DNA from 3 places in the Enterobacter cloacae complex sp. HYC003_NIDB genome. Region 2 is predicted to be linked to each of the others. Evidence: predicted binding sites of a transcription regulator. Region 2 holds the regulator's gene; each other region holds the start of a gene.
What was found. The regulator PurR, encoded in region 2, represses purine synthesis genes. The targets are predictions, from matches to a motif close to CANGCAAACGTTTGCNTG.
Positions count from the first base shown of each region.

Region 1 (6,149 bases), 1.3 Mb from region 2:
GGTGATCCTGGAAGTGGGGTTGGGCGGGCGTCTGGATGCCACCAATATGGTGGATGCGGATGTCGCCGTCGTCACCAGCATCGCGCTGGATCACACCGACTGGCTGGGCCCGGACCGCGAGAGCATTGGCCGTGAGAAGGCCGGTATTTTCCGGGCCAATAAGCCTGCCGTGGTAGGCGAACCGGACATGCCGCACACCATTGCTGAGGTAGCGAAAGAGAAGGGCGCTCGTCTGCTGCGTCGCGGCGTGGACTGGCAGTATGAGGTGCAGGACAAAGGCTGGCGCTTCAGCGATGCGCAGGGCGTGCTGGAGAGTCTGCCCCTTCCGCAGGTGCCACAGCCTAACGCGGCGACTGCGCTGGCAGCCCTGCGCGCCAGCGGATTAGCGGTAAGTGAGCAGGCGATCCGCGACGGCATTCAGAACGCACTGCTGCCGGGACGTTTTCAGATTGTAAGTGAGTCGCCGCGTCTGATTCTGGATGTTGCACATAACCCGCATGCGGCGGCGTACCTCGCAGGACGTCTCAAATCGTTACCAAAAACCGGGCGCGTGCTGGCGGTTATCGGTATGCTTCATGATAAAGATATCGGCGGCACGCTGGCCTGCATGGAGAGTGTGGTCGATAGCTGGTATTGTGCTCCTCTGGAAGGGCCGCGCGGCGCGACTGCTGAGCAGTTGATGGAACATCTCGGCAAAGGCGAAATCTACAGCAGTGTGGTTTCGGCCTGGCGTGCCGCGATGGCGGAGGCTAAACCAGAAGATACCGTGCTGGTGTGTGGGTCATTCCACACGGTGGCACATGTCATGGAAGTGATGGACGCGGGGAGAACCGGTGGCGAGTAAGTTTCAGAACCGTTTAACAGGAACCATTGTGCTGGTCGCGCTCGGGGTGATTATTCTCCCGGGACTGCTCGACGGGCAAAAAAAGCATTACCAGGATGAATTTGCGGCCATTCCGCTGGTACCCAAACCGGGCGATCGCGACGAGCCCGATATGCTGCCAGCGGCAACGCAGGCGCTGCCTGCCCAGCCGCCAGAAGGTGCAGCGGAAGAGGTGCGCGCAGGTGATGCAGCCGCGCCGTCTCTTGATCCGTCGCGTCTGGCCGCGAATAACAACGTTGAAATCGATCCTGTACCGGTAGAGCAACCCAAACCGGTTGAAAAACCGAAGCCGGTAGAGAAAACGCAGCCTAAACCGCAGCGTGACAAAGCCGACGAGCAGCTGGCTGCGGCAACGGAAACGCCGCCACCGGCCAAACAGACCCAGCAGGAGGCCGCCCCTACGGGTAAAGCCTATGTCGTTCAGCTCGGTGCGTTGAAAAATGCAGATAAGGTCAATGAGATCGTGAGTAAACTGCGCGGCGCGGGATACCGTGTTTATACTTCACCCACCACGCCGGTACAGGGTAAAATTACCCGTATCCTCGTCGGGCCGGATGCGTCTAAAGATAAGCTCAAAGGTTCGCTTGGCGAGCTGAAGCAAATCTCCGGCCTGAGCGGTGTGGTGATGAACTACAGCGCAAACTGATAGAAATTACCCCCTCACCCTAACCCTCTCCCTTGAGGGAGAGGGCCGGGGTGAGGGGGAGGCAGACGTTCACAGAAACGTCAAAGGTGCGGTGGCGTTGAGCATTTTTTCAGCGCCTTTTTTATTTACGCGTGGGAAGGAAATCCCTACGCAAACGTTTTCTTTTTCTGTTAGAATTCGCCCCGAACTGGATGACAGGGCGTTTAATCGTGGGACACATATGGTCTGGATTGATTACGCCATCATTGCGGTGATTGGTTTTTCCTGTCTGGTTAGCCTGATCCGTGGCTTTGTTCGTGAAGCGTTATCGCTGGTAACCTGGGGTTGTGCTTTCTTTGTTGCCAGTCATTACTACACTTACCTGTCTGTCTGGTTCACGGGCTTTGAAGATGAACTGGTCCGAAACGGAATCGCCATCGCGGTGCTGTTTATCGCGACGCTGATTGTCGGCGCTATCGTCAATTACGTGATAGGTCAGCTGGTCGAGAAAACCGGTCTGTCAGGAACGGACAGGGTACTCGGCATCTGTTTCGGCGCGTTGCGAGGCGTGCTCATTGTGGCCGCGATCCTGTTCTTCCTGGATACCTTTACCGGGTTCTCCAAAAGTGAAGACTGGCAAAAATCGCAGCTCATTCCGGAGTTCAGCTTCATCATCAGATGGTTCTTTGACTATCTGCAAAGCTCGTCGAGTTTCTTGCCCAGGGCATAAACCCTGAGATGTGGCTTAACGAGGAAAAGACGAATGTGCGGTATTGTCGGTATCGCCGGTTTCATGCCGGTAAACCAGTCGATTTATGACGCGTTAACGGTGCTTCAGCACCGTGGGCAGGATGCTGCGGGTATCATCACCATTGATGCAAACAACTGCTTCCGTTTACGCAAGGCGAATGGCCTGGTAAACGATGTGTTTGAAGCCCGCCATATGCAGCGTCTGCAAGGTAATATGGGGATCGGTCACGTTCGTTATCCTACTGCTGGCAGTTCCAGCGCCTCTGAGGCTCAGCCTTTTTACGTTAACTCCCCGTATGGCATCACGCTTGCCCACAATGGCAATCTGACCAATGCCCACGAGCTGCGTAAAAAGCTGTTCGAAGAGAAACGTCGCCACATTAACACCACCTCTGATTCTGAAATCCTGCTCAATATCTTTGCCAGCGAACTGGATAACTTCCGCCATTATCCGCTGGAAGCAGACAACATTTTTGCCGCCGTTGCCGCGACTAACCGCCTGATCCGTGGCGCGTACGCTTGCGTGGCGATGATCATCGGTCACGGCATGGTGGCCTTCCGCGATCCAAACGGCATTCGCCCGCTGGTGCTCGGCAAACGTGACCTCGGCGATGGCCGTTCCGAGTACATGGTTGCCTCCGAAAGCGTGGCGCTGGACACTCTGGGCTTCGAATTCCTGCGTGATGTCGCGCCAGGCGAAGCGGTCTACATCACTGAGAAGGGCCAGCTGTTTACCCGTCAGTGCGCCGACAACCCGGTGAGCAACCCGTGCCTGTTCGAATACGTTTACTTCGCGCGTCCGGACTCGTTCATCGACAAGATTTCCGTTTACAGCGCGCGCGTCAACATGGGGACGAAGCTGGGCGAGAAGATTGCCCGCGAGTGGGACGATCTCGACATTGATGTCGTGATCCCAATCCCTGAAACCTCCTGTGATATCGCGCTGGAAATTGCCCGTATTCTGGACAAGCCGTACCGTCAGGGCTTCGTAAAAAACCGCTACGTGGGCCGCACTTTTATCATGCCGGGCCAGCAGCTGCGTCGTAAGTCCGTACGTCGTAAGCTGAACGCTAACCGTGCCGAGTTCCGCGACAAGAACGTGCTGCTGGTGGACGACTCCATTGTGCGCGGCACGACGTCTGAGCAGATCATCGAGATGGCGCGTGAGGCCGGGGCGAAGAAAGTGTATCTCGCCTCCGCAGCGCCGGAAATTCGCTTCCCGAACGTGTATGGCATTGATATGCCAACCGCTAACGAGCTGATTGCTCACGGTCGTGAAGTAGACGAAATTCGGCAAATCATCGGTGCCGACGGCCTGATTTTCCAGGATCTGAACGATCTGATCGACGCGGTGCGCGCCGAGAACCCGGATATTCAGCAGTTCGAATGCTCGGTATTCAATGGGATCTACGTAACGAAAGACGTTGACCAGCAGTATCTCGACTATCTGGATTCGCTGCGTAACGACGATGCGAAAGCCGTCCAGTTGCAAAACGATCTCGAAAGCTTAGAGATGCACAACGAAGGTTGATGCGTATGCAGGTGAGGGCGTTCGCCCTCACTTGCAACTCCCCGTAAAATCCTGCACAGTCTGCCCTGAAATCAGCAAGGGCGAAAATCATGAAACGACTCATTGTAGGGATCAGCGGTGCCAGCGGCGCGATTTATGGCGTCCGGCTTTTACAGGTGCTGCGTGACGTTGCAGGCGTAGAAACCCATCTGGTGATGAGCCAGGCGGCGCGTCAGACCCTCTCTCTTGAAACCGATCTCTCCCTGCGCGACGTTCAGGCCCTGGCTGACGTTGTCCACGATGCCCGCGATATCGCCGCCAGCATCTCTTCGGGCTCGTTTAAAACGGCCGGCATGGTTATTTTGCCCTGTTCGATTAAAACCCTTTCCGGCATTGTAAACAGCTATACCGACACGCTGGTGACGCGTGCAGCGGATGTGGTGCTGAAAGAGCGTCGTCCTCTGGTGCTCTGCGTGCGGGAAACTCCGCTGCACCTGGGACATCTGCGTTTAATGACGCAGGCAGCCGAACTGGGGGCCGTGATTATGCCGCCGGTCCCCGCGTTCTATCATCGTCCGCAAACGCTGGACGATGTCATCAACCAGACCGTTAACCGCGTACTGGATCAGTTCGATATCGACCTGCCGGAAGATCTCTTTACCCGCTGGCAGGGGGCGTGAAGCTGTGCACAAACAAGGTGCATGAAAAGACAATTTGCCCTGTTTCAGGGCAAAACTGCAACCGCGATCATATCCTCGACATTTAATTCGCTTTTTCCCTTTTTCTCTTTCCGGTTCGTTCGGCAGACCTGCTATCTTTCACCATTAAGGCAGTATGCAACGTTTTATTAACATATTTAACGTCGAAGTTTTAACCCGACGACAATGTGGCATAAGACCTGCAAGAACAGCCTGCAACACAACACACAACATAAACCATAATAAAATCACGGTTCTTGAGGGTAAATGTATGAAGAAGACGGTTCTGGCTCTGTCTTTGCTCGTGGGCTTGAGTGCAGCAGCAAGTAGCTATGCAGCGCTTCCACAGACAGTTCGTATCGGTACAGACGCAACCTACGCGCCATTCTCCTCCAAGGATGCGAAAGGCGACTTCGTGGGGTTTGATATCGATCTGGGAAATGAGATGTGCAAACGCATGGAAGTGAAATGCACATGGGTGGGCAGTGACTTTGACGCGCTGATCCCGTCGCTGAAAGCCAAGAAAATTGATGCCATTATCTCTTCTCTCTCCATCACGGAAAAACGTCAGCAGGAGATCGCCTTCTCTGAGAAGCTCTACGCTGCCGACTCACGTCTGATTGCCGCGAAAGGCTCGCCAATCCAGCCGACCATCGACTCGCTGAAAGGCAAACATGTTGGCGTGCTTCAGGGCTCGACCCAGGAAGGTTACGCCAATGCTAACTGGCGCGAGAAGGGCGTCGATGTTGTGGCTTACCAGAACCAGGATCTGATCTACTCTGACCTGGCGGCAGGCCGTCTGGATGCCGCGTTTCAGGATGAAGTCGCCGCGAGCGAAGGCTTCCTGAAACAGCCTGCGGGTAAAGAGTACGCCTTTGCCGGCCCGTCGGTAAAAGACAAAAAATACTTTGGCGACGGTACCGGTATTGGCCTGCGTAAGGATGATACCGAGCTGAAAGCCGCCTTCGACAAAGCGTTTAATGAGCTGCGTAAAGACGGTACCTACGACAAACTGGCGAAGAAATACTTCGATTTCAACGTCTACGGTGATTAATGCCTGAATAAGATGCACTGAAGTGGTGCATCTTAACGGGGTTATGTTCCAGTATGGTGCAACACATGCACCATACTGGATCGCTGTGTGCATAGTTAAGCATTTAAAATGCAAAAATTCCCGTTCAAAGGCATTAATCTTTGCCTGAATGAGGGGATTAATGGCACATTAACAACACCCCGTCGTCGTAAAAATCTCGTATTAAGACAGTTTGTTGAGGACAGATATGAAAAAACTGGTGTTGTCACTTTCTCTGGTACTGGCTTTTTCCAGCGCCACCGCGGCATTCGCAGCAATTCCGCAGAAAATTCGTATTGGAACTGACCCAACCTATGCACCTTTCGAATCGAAGAATGCGAAGGGGGAACTGGTCGGTTTTGACATCGATCTGGCTAACGAGCTGTGCAAACGCATTAAAGCGCAATGTACCTACGTTGAAAACCCGCTGGATGCGCTGATCCCGTCCCTGAAAGCGAAGAAAATTGACGTGATCATGTCCTCCCTGTCCATCACAGAAAAACGTCAGCAGGAGATTGCCTTCACGGACAAACTCTATGCGGCGGACTCACGTCTTGTGGTGGCGAAATCCTCTGACATTCAGCCAACCCTTGAATCTCTGAAAGGCAAAC
Region 1 covers NZ_CP114220.1:1,490,563-1,496,711, forward strand. Annotated here, with positions in the region: gene folC (bifunctional tetrahydrofolate synthase/dihydrofolate synthase) at 1-844, shown strand, start outside; gene dedD (cell division protein DedD) at 834-1,529, shown strand; gene cvpA (colicin V production protein) at 1,750-2,238, shown strand; gene purF (amidophosphoribosyltransferase) at 2,272-3,789, shown strand; gene O1722_RS07105 (UbiX family flavin prenyltransferase) at 3,879-4,448, shown strand; gene argT (lysine/arginine/ornithine ABC transporter substrate-binding protein ArgT) at 4,738-5,520, shown strand; gene hisJ (histidine ABC transporter substrate-binding protein HisJ) at 5,747-6,149, shown strand, end outside.
Region 1: the regulator PurR is predicted to act here: its motif matches at 1,677-1,694, upstream of cvpA (colicin V production protein).

Region 2 (6,149 bases):
CGCGAGGATCCAGCTGCCCAGTAACGGGGCAAGCGCCGGCGACAGGCCGACCAGCGGCATAATAGTGGCGAATATGCGGTTAGTGCGCGAGGCGGGGTAGTAATCGGTCACCAGCGCCTGCCAGGTGACCGCAGCGGCGCAGACACCGACCGCCTGAATAAAGCGCAGCGCCAGCAGCCAGGCGGCATCGCGGACCCACATCATGCCCAGACAGCCTACGGCAAAAATCGCCAGCCCCAACAACAGGACGGGCTTACGGCCAAAACGATCCGAGAGCGGCCCCCACAGCAATTGCGCAAAAGCAAAGCCAGCGAGGAACAAACTTAAACTGGCGCTGATGGCGGCGGCAGGGGTTTGCAAATCTTCCTGCATCGCGGCGAACGCGGGCAGATACATATCGGTCGCCAAAAAGCCCAGCACGCTTAAGCCGCCGAGCCAGACTAAAAATCCTTTCCTGGGTTGCACTTTTTTTCTCCTGAGGAGGCAGGTGTACGTTGGCGCAGAGTGTAGGGAGTGCAAAGCGGCTTGTGAAACGCTAATATTTGGCGGGTGCATTCAAAAAATTTGCAGGCTAAAGATGTGGTCAGATTATTCCCTTGAAGTGGTTGATGCCGTGGCGCGTAACGGCAGCTTTACCGGTGCCGCCCAGGAGCTGCATCGCGTTCCCTCGGCTATCAGCTATACGGTGCGCCAGCTGGAAGCGTGGCTGGCGGTCCCGCTGTTCGAGCGGCGCCATCGCGACGTGGAGCTCACGCCTGCCGGAGCGTGGTTTTTGAAGGAAGGGCGGTCTGTTATCAAAAAAATGCAGATCACCCGTGAGCAGTGCCAGCAGATCGCCAACGGCTGGCGCGGGCATCTCGCTATCGCGGTGGATAACATCGTTAAGCCGGAGCGGACCCGGCAGATGATCGTCGATTTCTATCGTCATTTTTCCGACGTCGAACTGCGTGTTTCGCAGGAAGTGTTCAACGGCGTCTGGGATGCGCTGGCGGACGGCAGGGCGGAGATGGCGATTGGTGCAACCCAGGCGATCCCGGTTGGGGGGCGCTACGCGTTTCGCGACATGGGCATGCTGAGCTGGACCTGCGTGGTCGCGCGCGATCACCCGCTGGCGGCGCAGGAAGGTCCGCTGAGCGATGACACCTTACGCAACTGGCCCTCGCTGGTGCTGGAAGATACCTCCCGCTCGCTGCCCAAGCGCATTACCTGGCTGCTGGATAATCAGCGCCGCGTGGTCGCGCCGGACTGGGAGTCGTCGGCCACCTGTCTGAGCGCGGGGCTGTGCGTTGGCATGGTGCCGGTGCATTTTGCGCGCCCGCGCATCGATGCGGGAGAGTGGGTGGCCTTGACGCTGGAAAACCCCTTCCCGGATGCCGCGTGCTGTCTGACGTGGCAGCAAAACGACGTCTCGCCCGCCATGGACTGGCTGCTGGATTATCTGGGCGACAGCGAAACGCTGAACCGGGAGTGGTTGCGGGAACCAGCATAGCTGGTCCCGTAAAGTGATTAACGACGGTAGTCGCGGAACGGACCGTCCGCAACGGAACGGCGTTCAATCAGGCGCGGGTGAACTTCAATGGACTGGGACTGTTCACGCTTGTTGACGATCCTGTCCAGCAGCATGTTGAAGGCCGTTTCACCCAGCGAATCTTTCGGCTGGTGAATGGTGGTCAGCGCCGGGGTAAAGAAGCGGGCGTTGCGCACGTTGTCATAGCCGATCACCGAGATATCCTGCGGGACGCGCAGGCCGAGTTCATCCGCCGCGCAGAGCGCGCCCATCGCCATGATGTCGCCGCCGCAGAACACCGCGGTAGGGCGATGCGGCTGGGAGACGATCTGCTGCATGGCGCGATAGCCCGACTCCGGCTCGAAGTCGCCCTGAACAATCCAGTTTTCCGGCACGGTGATCAGCGCCTCTTCCATCGCTTTCATGAAACCGGCCAGACGGCCAGCTCCGGTGTTACGCTCCAGCGGACCCGGGATCACGCCAATTTCACGATGACCGCGTTCTACCAGATAACGCCCCGCCATGTAGCCGCCTTCAAAGGCGTTATCAATTACGGAGTCGGTGAAGTCTGCGCGCGCTTCGCCCCAGTCCATGACCACCATCGGAATGTGGCGATACTCTTCCAGCATGGAAAGGACCGACTCAGGGTATTCAGAACACATTACCAGCAGGCCGTCGACGCGCTTTTGCGCCATCATTGACAGGTAAGCGCGCTGTTTTTCAATGTTGTTCCACGCGTTGCCCAGAATCAGGGTATAGCCTTTCTGGAAGCAGTTTTTTTCAACGGCTTCGATGATTTCAGCAAAGTAGGCCGCTTCACTGCTGGTGGCCAGCAGGCCAATCGATTTGGTGTGATTAACCTTCAGGCTGCGGGCGACGGCACTTGGCGAGTAGTGCAGTTCTTTGATTGCCGCCCAGACGGCATTACGCGTCTCTTCAGCGACGAAACGCGTTTTGTTAATAACATGTGATACGGTTGTGGTGGAAACGTTTGCGCGTTTTGCTACGTCTTTAATTGTTGCCATTAAATGTCACTCCAGACCATATCCTAAGCTCCTGAAAAAATTGAAGGTAAACGTTTGCCTTCTCTCACCCTTATCACGCAAACATGAGTTGCGACACGCCGGGAAAACGACACAGGACGTCAGGAGGGGGTCAGTGGCCGGTACGCTAATAAATTTAGCGTGGAATTTTGTCCTATCTTGATGAAAAGGGGAAGAGGTAAAGTGGATATCCGCTTAAATCCTGGAAGATTTTTGACCTGAACTGTGTAAAAATGAGCAAGCTCACTTTTCGTAGGGTGAATAAAAGGAGAAAAATTGATGAGTACCGATCTGAAGTTTTCGCTGTTTACCACCATTGTTGTTCTTGCCCTGATTGTTGCGGGTGGTTTAACCGCTGCGCTGCACTGATTCAGGAGGGGGGAGAACCTTCTCCCTCTCTTGCCGCTATTGTTACCTCTCCGGCAAAAATCTTTTGCCAAAATGTTAACTTCTCATTTTTTGTGATTGATGTCATGCTTTTGACTTCTTAGTTCTGTGCCGGGTTATGGCACGGTATCCGGAGTCTCTTCATGAAAATCAATTTTCCCCTGCTGGCCCTGGCGATTGGCGCCTTTGGGATTGGCACCACTGAATTCTCCCCTATGGGGTTATTGCCTGTTATCGCCCGGGGTGTGGACGTCTCAATTCCTGCGGCCGGTATGTTAATTAGCGCCTACGCGATTGGCGTGATGGTGGGCGCGCCGCTGATGACGCTGCTGCTTTCCCACCGCGCTCGCCGCAATGCGCTGATTTTCCTGATGGCGATTTTCACTCTCGGAAATGTGCTTTCCGCAATTTCGCCCGATTACACCACTCTGATGCTTTCGCGCATTCTGACCAGCCTCAACCATGGCGCCTTCTTCGGACTGGGCTCGGTTGTTGCCGCCAGCGTGGTGCCAAAACATAAGCAGGCCAGCGCGGTAGCCACTATGTTCATGGGCCTCACCATCGCTAATATCGGCGGCGTTCCCGCTGCCACCTGGCTGGGAGAAGCCATCGGCTGGCGTATGTCTTTCCTCGCAACCGCCGGACTGGGCGTGGTCGCGATGGTTGCGCTGTTCTTCTCACTGCCGAAAGGAAGTGCGGGAGAACGTCCGGAAGTACGTAAAGAGCTGGCGGTGCTGATGCGTCCTCAGGTGTTGTCCGCGCTGCTTACCACGGTACTGGGGGCCGGGGCGATGTTTACGCTCTACACCTATATCTCCCCGGTGCTGCACGACATTACCCACGCAACGCCACTCTTTGTTACCGCGATGCTGGTGCTAATTGGTGTCGGGTTCTCGATTGGCAACTATCTCGGCGGGAAATTTGCCGACCGCTCCGTCAGTGGAACACTGAAAGGTTTTTTAACGCTGCTGATTGTCATCATGGTGGCGATTCCGTGGCTGGCGCGTAACGAAGTGGGTGCCGCGATTGCCATGGTGGTTTGGGGCGCCGCAACCTTTGCCGTGGTGCCACCGTTGCAGATGCGCGTAATGCGCGTTGCGCACGAAGCGCCGGGGCTCTCTTCGTCGGTGAATATCGGTGCGTTTAACCTGGGCAATGCGCTGGGTGCCGCAGCGGGCGGGGCGGTGATCTCAGGTGGTTTGGGTTACAGCTTTGTGCCGGTGATGGGGGCGATCATTGCTGCACTCGGCCTGCTGCTGGTGATGATGTCTGGTCGTAAACAGCCTGAAGCGGTGTGTACGGCGGAATAAACAAAAACGCAGAAGGGCTGCCCCTTCTGCGTGTCTCTTACGCGGCGAAGTTCTTCGCAACAAATTCCCAGTTAACCAGTGCCCAGAAGTGTTCCAGGTAGTTCGGGCGCGCATTACGGTAATCAATGTAATAGGCGTGTTCCCATACGTCCACGGTCATCAGCGGCGTGGCGCTGGTGGTAAGAGGGGTACCCGCATTAGAAGTGGAAACGATAGCCAGTTTGCCATCAGCCTCTTTTACCAGCCAGGTCCAGCCGGAGCCAAAGTTTTTAACGGCTGCGTCAGTAAACTTCGCTTTAAAATCCGCGAAACTGCCGAACGCGGCGTTAATCGCTACCGCCAGCTCACCGGTAGGTTCTCCGCCTGCGTTTGGGGCCAGGCAGTGCCAGTAGAAGGTGTGGTTCCACACCTGTGCGGCGTTGTTGAATACGCCGCCGTCTGAACTGCGCACGATCTCTTCCAGCGTTTTGCCTTCAAAATCGGTGCCCTTGATCAGATTGTTCAGGTTGGTGACATAGGTCTGGTGATGCTTGCCGTAATGGTACTCCAGGGTTTCCGCGGAAATATGCGGGGCCAGGGCGTCTTTTGCATACGGTAGTGCAGGTAATTCGAACGACATTGCTTCTCTCCTTATAGTTTTATACGTTGCCAATAACCCTACAGACAACAAGGACAGAATAGCAAATTGAAAGGGTATGCAAAAGAGGAACTTACCCTGCCATGGAGGCGGCAGGGCAGGGTTTAGCGAATGGTTTTTGGCGTCATCACGCGGCGCGCACCCACATAGTGGCGCACCCAATAATCTTCGCTGAGAGAGGTGATCTGAATGTCCTGACCGCTGCGCGGTGACTGGATAAATTTACCGTTACCCACATACACCCCAACGTGATCGGCCGTACCGCGTCCCTGGGTGCGGAAGAACACCAGGTCGCCATTTTGCAGTTCGCCACGGTTTACAGGCGCGGCGTCGCGCAGATGGTACATCTCATTGGCGGTGCGTGGAATGCGAAACTTCACCAGATCTTTATAGGCATAATAAACCAGCCCACTACAGTCAAAACCGGTGCGCGGAGAGGTGCCACCCCAGCGATACGGTTTACCTATTTGCCCCATCAGTTTGTTCATCGCCGTTTTTTGCGCTTTCTGCATACGCGCTTTATGCACGTCAGCCAGCTTCGTCACTTTTGCGCATTTCGTTTTATGGCCTTTGCGCACGGTGCATTTTTCATTCACCAGGCTGGCGGTCGTGCGGGTGGTTTTGTGCGTGCCGGAACGGAGAGTTTTGGGTTTACTGGAGGCGGTCTTTTTGGTCTGAGCGGTGGTTTTCTTCTTTACTGTTTTACTGGTGGTTTTTTTCTTACGTTCTGTGGTTTTTGCCAGATGCGATTTTTGTACAGCAGAATGCCGCGCCTGTTCAGAGGCGTTCGCCGCTGGCGTAAATGAGAGTGTGGTAAACAGTAAAGCACAGAGCGTCATCGAGATTTTAGTTATCCGCGCCACTGGGCAGTCCCCTGATAAATGCAGGCCACAATGCATACCCGCTTGAGATTTACAAAACCTGTCGATTCTAATCCATAAATTCAGAAGAAGTTAATAGCATTTTTCATTCAAAAATTATGTTTCGTTAGCAAGTGCAAAAAAATTCACCATTCTGTCGCACTCCTGTTCGCTCCTTAAGCAAAACCGCACCTCGTCTGGGGATAAACGACATTAGCAATGCAACTTTATGCGATAAGCGATAAAATAATTAGACGTGACAAAAATGTTATTTTCCGATGTCGGCCTGACCCGCTACAATGTCAGACTGATGCCGTAACAGAAGTTAAAGGAAGCAAGACATGAGCACCACTATTGAAAAAATTCAGCGCCAGATCGCTGAAAACCCGATTCTCCTGTACATGA
Region 2 covers NZ_CP114220.1:2,816,868-2,823,016, reverse strand. Annotated here, with positions in the region: gene punC (purine nucleoside transporter PunC) at 1-465, opposite strand, end outside; gene punR (DNA-binding transcriptional activator PunR) at 578-1,489, shown strand; gene purR (HTH-type transcriptional repressor PurR) at 1,507-2,532, opposite strand; gene cydH (cytochrome bd-I oxidase subunit CydH) at 2,830-2,919, shown strand; gene O1722_RS13410 (MFS transporter) at 3,081-4,247, shown strand; gene sodB (superoxide dismutase [Fe]) at 4,285-4,866, opposite strand; gene O1722_RS13400 (C40 family peptidase) at 4,989-5,747, opposite strand; gene grxD (monothiol glutaredoxin 4) at 6,086-6,149, shown strand, end outside.

Region 3 (6,149 bases), 820 kb from region 2:
GCATCGAAGGCCGTTGGGGCTACTTCGACCAGGCCGGCCAGATGCGGGACATGATCCAGAACCACCTGCTGCAAATTCTGTGCATGATTGCCATGTCTCCACCGTCAGATCTGACGGCCGACAGCATTCGTGACGCCAAAGTGAAAGTTCTGAAATCACTGCGCCGTATTGACCGCTCCAACGTGCGCGAGAAAACCGTGCGCGGCCAGTACACCGCAGGTTTTGCCCAGGGGAAAAAAGTTCCTGGCTATCTGGAAGAAGAGGGCGCGAACAAGTCCAGCAACACCGAGACGTTTGTGGCGATCCGCGTGGATATCGACGACTGGCGCTGGGCCGGTGTGCCGTTCTACCTGCGTACCGGTAAACGTCTGCCGGCAAAATGCTCCGAAGTGGTGGTCTACTTCAAGAATCCGGAACTGAACCTGTTCAAAGAATCCTGGCAGGAACTGCCGCAGAACAAACTGACCATCCGTCTGCAACCGGACGAGGGTGTGGATATTCAGATCCTCAACAAAGTGCCAGGCCTTGATCACAAACACAACCTGCAAACTACCAAGCTGGACCTGAGCTACTCTGAAACCTTCAACCAGACGCATCTCGCCGATGCTTACGAGCGTCTGCTGCTGGAAACCATGCGTGGTATCCAGGCGCTGTTCGTCCGCCGCGATGAAGTGGAAGAGGCGTGGAAGTGGGTCGACTCTATCACTGAAGCGTGGGCAGCCGATCAGGACGCGCCAAAACCGTATCAGGCGGGAACCTGGGGACCTGTCGCCTCCGTTGCGATGATCACCCGTGATGGCCGCTCCTGGAACGAGTTTGAATAACCACCTTCTCTAGCCCAAAGGTGTTATTTTACCGGTAACATGATCTAACACAGCAAGTGGCATAATTTTTATCTTTTAAGCTCCGCGTGGATTCACCCGCGGAGCTTTTTTTATTACACTCCCTTCAGACATTTTGCCCCTGTGCTCCGGATATCAGGCGTTTCAGCGTTGTTAACAACCGTCAGAAACTGTGTAAACTCCCGAGCCTGGACAGATAAATTAGAGGAGCTTTTATGAATCCGACATTGTTACGCGTAACACAGCGCATTGTTGAGCGCTCGAAAGAGACCCGTACTGCCTACCTTGCCCGCATCGAACAGGCGAAGAGTGAAACTGTCCATCGCTCTCAGCTGGCCTGCGGGAATCTGGCCCACGGCTTTGCGGCCTGCCAGCCTGGTGATAAAGACGCGCTGAAAAGCATGTTGCGTAACAATATCGCCATAATTACCTCCTATAACGACATGCTTTCAGCCCACCAGCCGTATGAGGCCTACCCGGCTATCATCCGCAATGCGCTGCACAGCGTGAACGCGGTGGGCCAGGTTGCAGGCGGCGTGCCGGCCATGTGTGATGGCGTAACCCAGGGCCAGGACGGTATGGAGCTGTCCTTGCTGAGCCGCGAAGTGATCGCCATGTCGGCGGCAGTGGGCCTCTCTCACAACATGTTTGATGGCGCGCTCTATCTGGGCGTGTGCGACAAAATCGTCCCGGGGCTGGTGATGGCCGCGCTGTCGTTTGGCCATCTGCCAGCGATTTTTGTGCCGTCAGGCCCGATGGCTAGCGGTCTGCCAAACAAGGAAAAAGTCCGTATCCGCCAGCTGTATGCCGAAGGAAAAGCGGACCGTCAGGCACTGCTGGAAGCGGAAGCCGCGTCCTATCATGCGCCGGGCACCTGTACGTTCTACGGTACGGCCAACACCAACCAGATGGTGGTGGAGTTTATGGGTATGCAGCTGCCGGGCTCGTCGTTCATCCAGCCGGATGCGCCACTGCGTAAAGCGCTGACCGAAGCCGCAGCCCGTCAGGTGACGCGCCTGACCGGTAACGGCAACGAGTGGATGCCAATGGGCAAAATGGTGGATGAAAAAGTCATCGTAAACGGGATTGTCGCCCTGCTGGCGACCGGCGGTTCAACCAACCATACCATGCACCTTGTCGCGATGGCGCGCGCGGCGGGCATTCTGATCAACTGGGATGACTTCTCCGATATCTCCTCCGTGGTACCACTGATGGCCCGTCTGTACCCGAACGGTCCGGCGGACATCAACCACTTCCAGGCCGCGGGCGGCGTGCCGGTGCTGATGCGCGAGCTGCTGAAAGGCGGCCTGCTGCATGAGGATGTCAACACGGTGGCGGGCTTTGGCCTGCATCGCTATACCCTTGAACCCTGGCTGAACAACGGTGAGCTGGACTGGCGCGAAGGGGCGAGCGACTCGCTCGATCCTCAGGTTATCGCAACCTTCGAACAGCCGTTCTCTCCTCACGGCGGCACCAAAGTGCTGAGCGGTAACCTTGGACGTGCCGTGATGAAAACCTCTGCCGTGCCGGAAGAGAATCAGGTTATCGAAGCCCCGGCGGTGGTGTTTGAAAGCCAGCACGACGTTTTACCTGCCTTTGACGCGGGTCTGCTTGATAAAGACTGTGTGGTCGTGGTGCGTCATCAGGGACCAAAAGCGAACGGGATGCCAGAATTACATAAACTTATGCCGCCGCTTGGTGTATTATTGGACCGCCGTTTCAAAATTGCACTGGTAACCGATGGACGCCTTTCAGGGGCATCCGGTAAAGTGCCTTCAGCGATTCATGTCACCCCGGAAGCCTACGACGGCGGCCTGCTGGCGAAAGTGCGTGATGGTGACATGATCCGCGTTAACGGTCAGACAGGCGAGTTAACCCTGCTGGTGGATGAAGCAGAGCTGGCGGCGCGTCAGCCACATATTCCTGACCTGAGCGCGTCACGCGTGGGTACCGGACGCGAAATGTTTGGTGCGTTGCGTGAGAAACTCTCCGGTGCGGAGCAGGGCGCAACCTGTATTACGTTTTAAGACGACTTGATTTTAACGATCTGGCGAGAGAAAACTCTGATGAAAAACTGGAAAACAAGTGCAGAAGCAATCCTGACCACTGGCCCTGTCGTGCCGGTTATTGTGGTAAACAAACTGGAGCACGCTGTCCCAATGGCGAAGGCGCTGGTTGCGGGTGGCGTTCGCGTTCTGGAAGTGACCCTGCGTACCGCCTGTGCGATGGATGCGATCCGTGCTATCGCCAAAGAAGTGCCGGAAGCGATCATTGGTGCCGGTACGGTTCTGAATGCGCAGCAGCTGGCGGAAGTGACCGAAGCGGGCGCACAGTTTGCCATCAGCCCGGGGCTGACTGAGCCGCTGCTGAAAGCCGCAACCGAAGGTTCTATTCCGCTGATCCCGGGTATCAGCACCGTTTCTGAACTGATGCTGGGCATGGACTACGGCCTGAAAGAGTTCAAATTCTTCCCGGCTGAAGCGAACGGCGGCACCAAAGCGTTGCAGGCCATTGCGGGCCCATTCTCCCAGGTGCGTTTCTGCCCAACGGGCGGCATCTCTCCGGCCAACTACCGCGACTACCTGGCGCTGAAAAGCGTGCTGTGCATCGGCGGCTCCTGGCTGGTTCCGGCGGATGCGCTGGAAGCAGGCGACTGGGATCGCATCACTAAACTGGCTCGCGAAGCGGTAGAAGGCGCGAAACAGTAAGTTTGTTTGCCGGGTGTCGGCTGCGCCTAACCCGGCCAGCCAGACAGTTAAAACGGGCCTTTCGGCCCGTTTTTTTATCCTGCTACGCTGACGTTCGCAGCCGCTCTTTTTGCTCTCGCGACGGCTTCGTCCACATTTTCCCCGGTAGCTAATGCCACGCCCAGACGACGGCTTCCGTCGATCTCCGGTTTGCCGAACAGCCGGACCTGCAAGCCTGCGCCAACCGCACCTTCGACGTTATCAAAGGTGACATTCTGGCTGGTCAGCTGCGGCAGGATCACCGCCGAGGCTGCCGGGCCGTACTGACGGATGCCGCCAACCGGCAGGCCGAGGAAAGCGCGTACGTGCAGCGCGAACTCGGAGAGATCCTGTGAAATCAGCGTAACCATCCCGGTATCGTGCGGACGAGGGGAGACTTCGCTGAAGATCACCTCGTCGCCGCAAACAAACAATTCCACGCCGAACAGGCCGTAGCCGTCCAGCGCCAGCACCGTCTTGCGGGCGATCTCCTGTGCGCGTGCCAGCGCCAGCGCGCTCATCTGCTGCGGCTGCCAGGATTCGCGATAATCGCCGTCTTCCTGGCGATGACCAATCGGGTCGCAGAAATAAACGCCATCCACGGCGCTGACGGTGAGCAGGGTAATTTCAAAATCAAACTTCACCACGCCTTCCACGATGACGCGCCCGGCCCCGGCTCGGCCGCCCTGCTGGGCATAGTCCCAGGCGTTGTCCAGCGTGCTGCTGTCGCGGATAAAGCTCTGCCCTTTGCCGGAGGAGCTCATTACCGGCTTAATGATGCACGGGTAGCCAATCTCCTCTACGGCCTGGAGAAACGCAGCTTTATCCCCGGCAAAACGGTAGCTGGAGGTCGGGAGCTGTAATTCTTCTGCCGCCAGGCGACGAATGCCTTCCCGGTTCATGGTCAGTTTTGCCGCAGTGGCGCAGGGCACCACGCGCTGGCCTTCCTGTTCAAGGGCAATCAACATCTCAGTGGCAATGGCCTCAATTTCAGGTACCACGAAATCCGGTTTTTCGTCGGCAATTAACCCCCGCAGCGCATTACCGTCAAGCATATCGATGACGTGCGAGCGATGCGCGACGTGCATGGCGGGCGCATTCGCGTAACGGTCCACCGCAATTACTTCCACACCTAAACGCTGGCATTCAATGGCCACTTCTTTACCCAGTTCACCCGATCCCAACAGCATGACGCGCGTCGCGGCGGGACGCAGCGCGGTTCCTAAACGAGTCATAAAAATCCCCCTGAAAAAGATGCGGGCAGTATAAACGAAAACGTTTGCGTCTGTCTTGTATGGGGATAACCGGACAGCAGGGAAATTTGCGCTTCTTTAGCACTGACAGACATTTCCTGACACCCGCTCGCTTAGGCTGTGAAGGTTACGCACTGTTACGTGAGGAAAAATATGTCAGGCTGGATGAATCAACTGCAATCCCTGTTGGGACAAAAAGGCTCGTCGTCCGGCGAGCAGGGTCTGAGCAAGCTGCTGGTGCCGGGTGCGCTCGGCGGGCTGGCCGGTTTGCTGGTTGCCAATAAATCATCGCGGAAACTGCTTACCAAATACGGTACCGGCGCGCTGCTGGCGGGCGGAGGGGCTATTGCAGGCTCCGTCTTATGGAACAAATACAAAGACAAGGTGCGCAGCGCGCATCAGGATGAACCGCAATACGGGAAGCAGGTATCGCCGTTAGATTTACGCACCGAGCGGTTGATCCTCGCCCTGGTCTTTGCGGCCAAGAGCGACGGGCATATTGATGCCAGTGAACGTGCCGCAATTGAACAGCAGATGCGGGAAGCGGGCGTTGAGGAACAGGGCAGGGCGCTGGTGGCGCAGGCCATCGAACAGCCGCTTGATCCGCAGCGTCTGGCGCAAAGCGTGAAAAACGAAGAAGAGGCGCTGGAACTCTATTTTCTGAGCTGTGCCGCCATCGATATCGATCACTTTATGGAGCGCAGCTACCTGAACGCCCTGGGCGATGCGCTGAAGATCCCACAGGACGTTCGTGAGGGAATTGAGCAGGATATTCAGCAGCAGAAGCAGACCCTCGTGGGCTAGAAGGCCATGTTTCGCTTGCATCATACGCGTGTTTTGCCAACCTTATAGGATGTAAAACGAAAAAGTAAGAATGCCATGCCTCCAAAAGCCCGACGTACTCCTTATGCGATCACCACGCATGGCGATACGCGTATCGATAACTACTACTGGCTGCGGGACGATTCTCGTTCCCGGCCAGAGGTGCTGGACTATCTGCACGAGGAAAACGACTATGGCCGCCAGGTCATGGCCAGCCAGCAGGCGCTTCAGGATCAACTTCTGAAGGAAATGGTGCAGCGTATCCCCCAGCGTGATGTCTCTGCCCCGTGGTGCAAAAACGGTTATCGCTATCGCCATATTTATGAGCCGGGAAACGAATATCCCATCTACCAGCGCCAGTCTGTGCTGAGCGCCGAGTGGGATGAATGGGAGATCCTGCTGGATGCCAACAAACGTGCTGCCCACAGTGAGTTTTATACGCTGGGCGGCATGTCCATTTCCCCCGATAACGCCATTATGGCGCTGGCTGAGGATTACCTCTCCCG
Region 3 covers NZ_CP114220.1:1,997,340-2,003,488, forward strand. Annotated here, with positions in the region: gene zwf (glucose-6-phosphate dehydrogenase) at 1-824, shown strand, start outside; gene edd (phosphogluconate dehydratase) at 1,058-2,869, shown strand; gene kdgA (bifunctional 4-hydroxy-2-oxoglutarate aldolase/2-dehydro-3-deoxy-phosphogluconate aldolase) at 2,909-3,550, shown strand; gene purT (formate-dependent phosphoribosylglycinamide formyltransferase) at 3,625-4,803, opposite strand; gene O1722_RS09400 (tellurite resistance TerB family protein) at 4,975-5,625, shown strand; gene ptrB (oligopeptidase B) at 5,701-6,149, shown strand, end outside.
Region 3: the regulator PurR is predicted to act here: its motif matches at 4,837-4,854, upstream of purT (formate-dependent phosphoribosylglycinamide formyltransferase).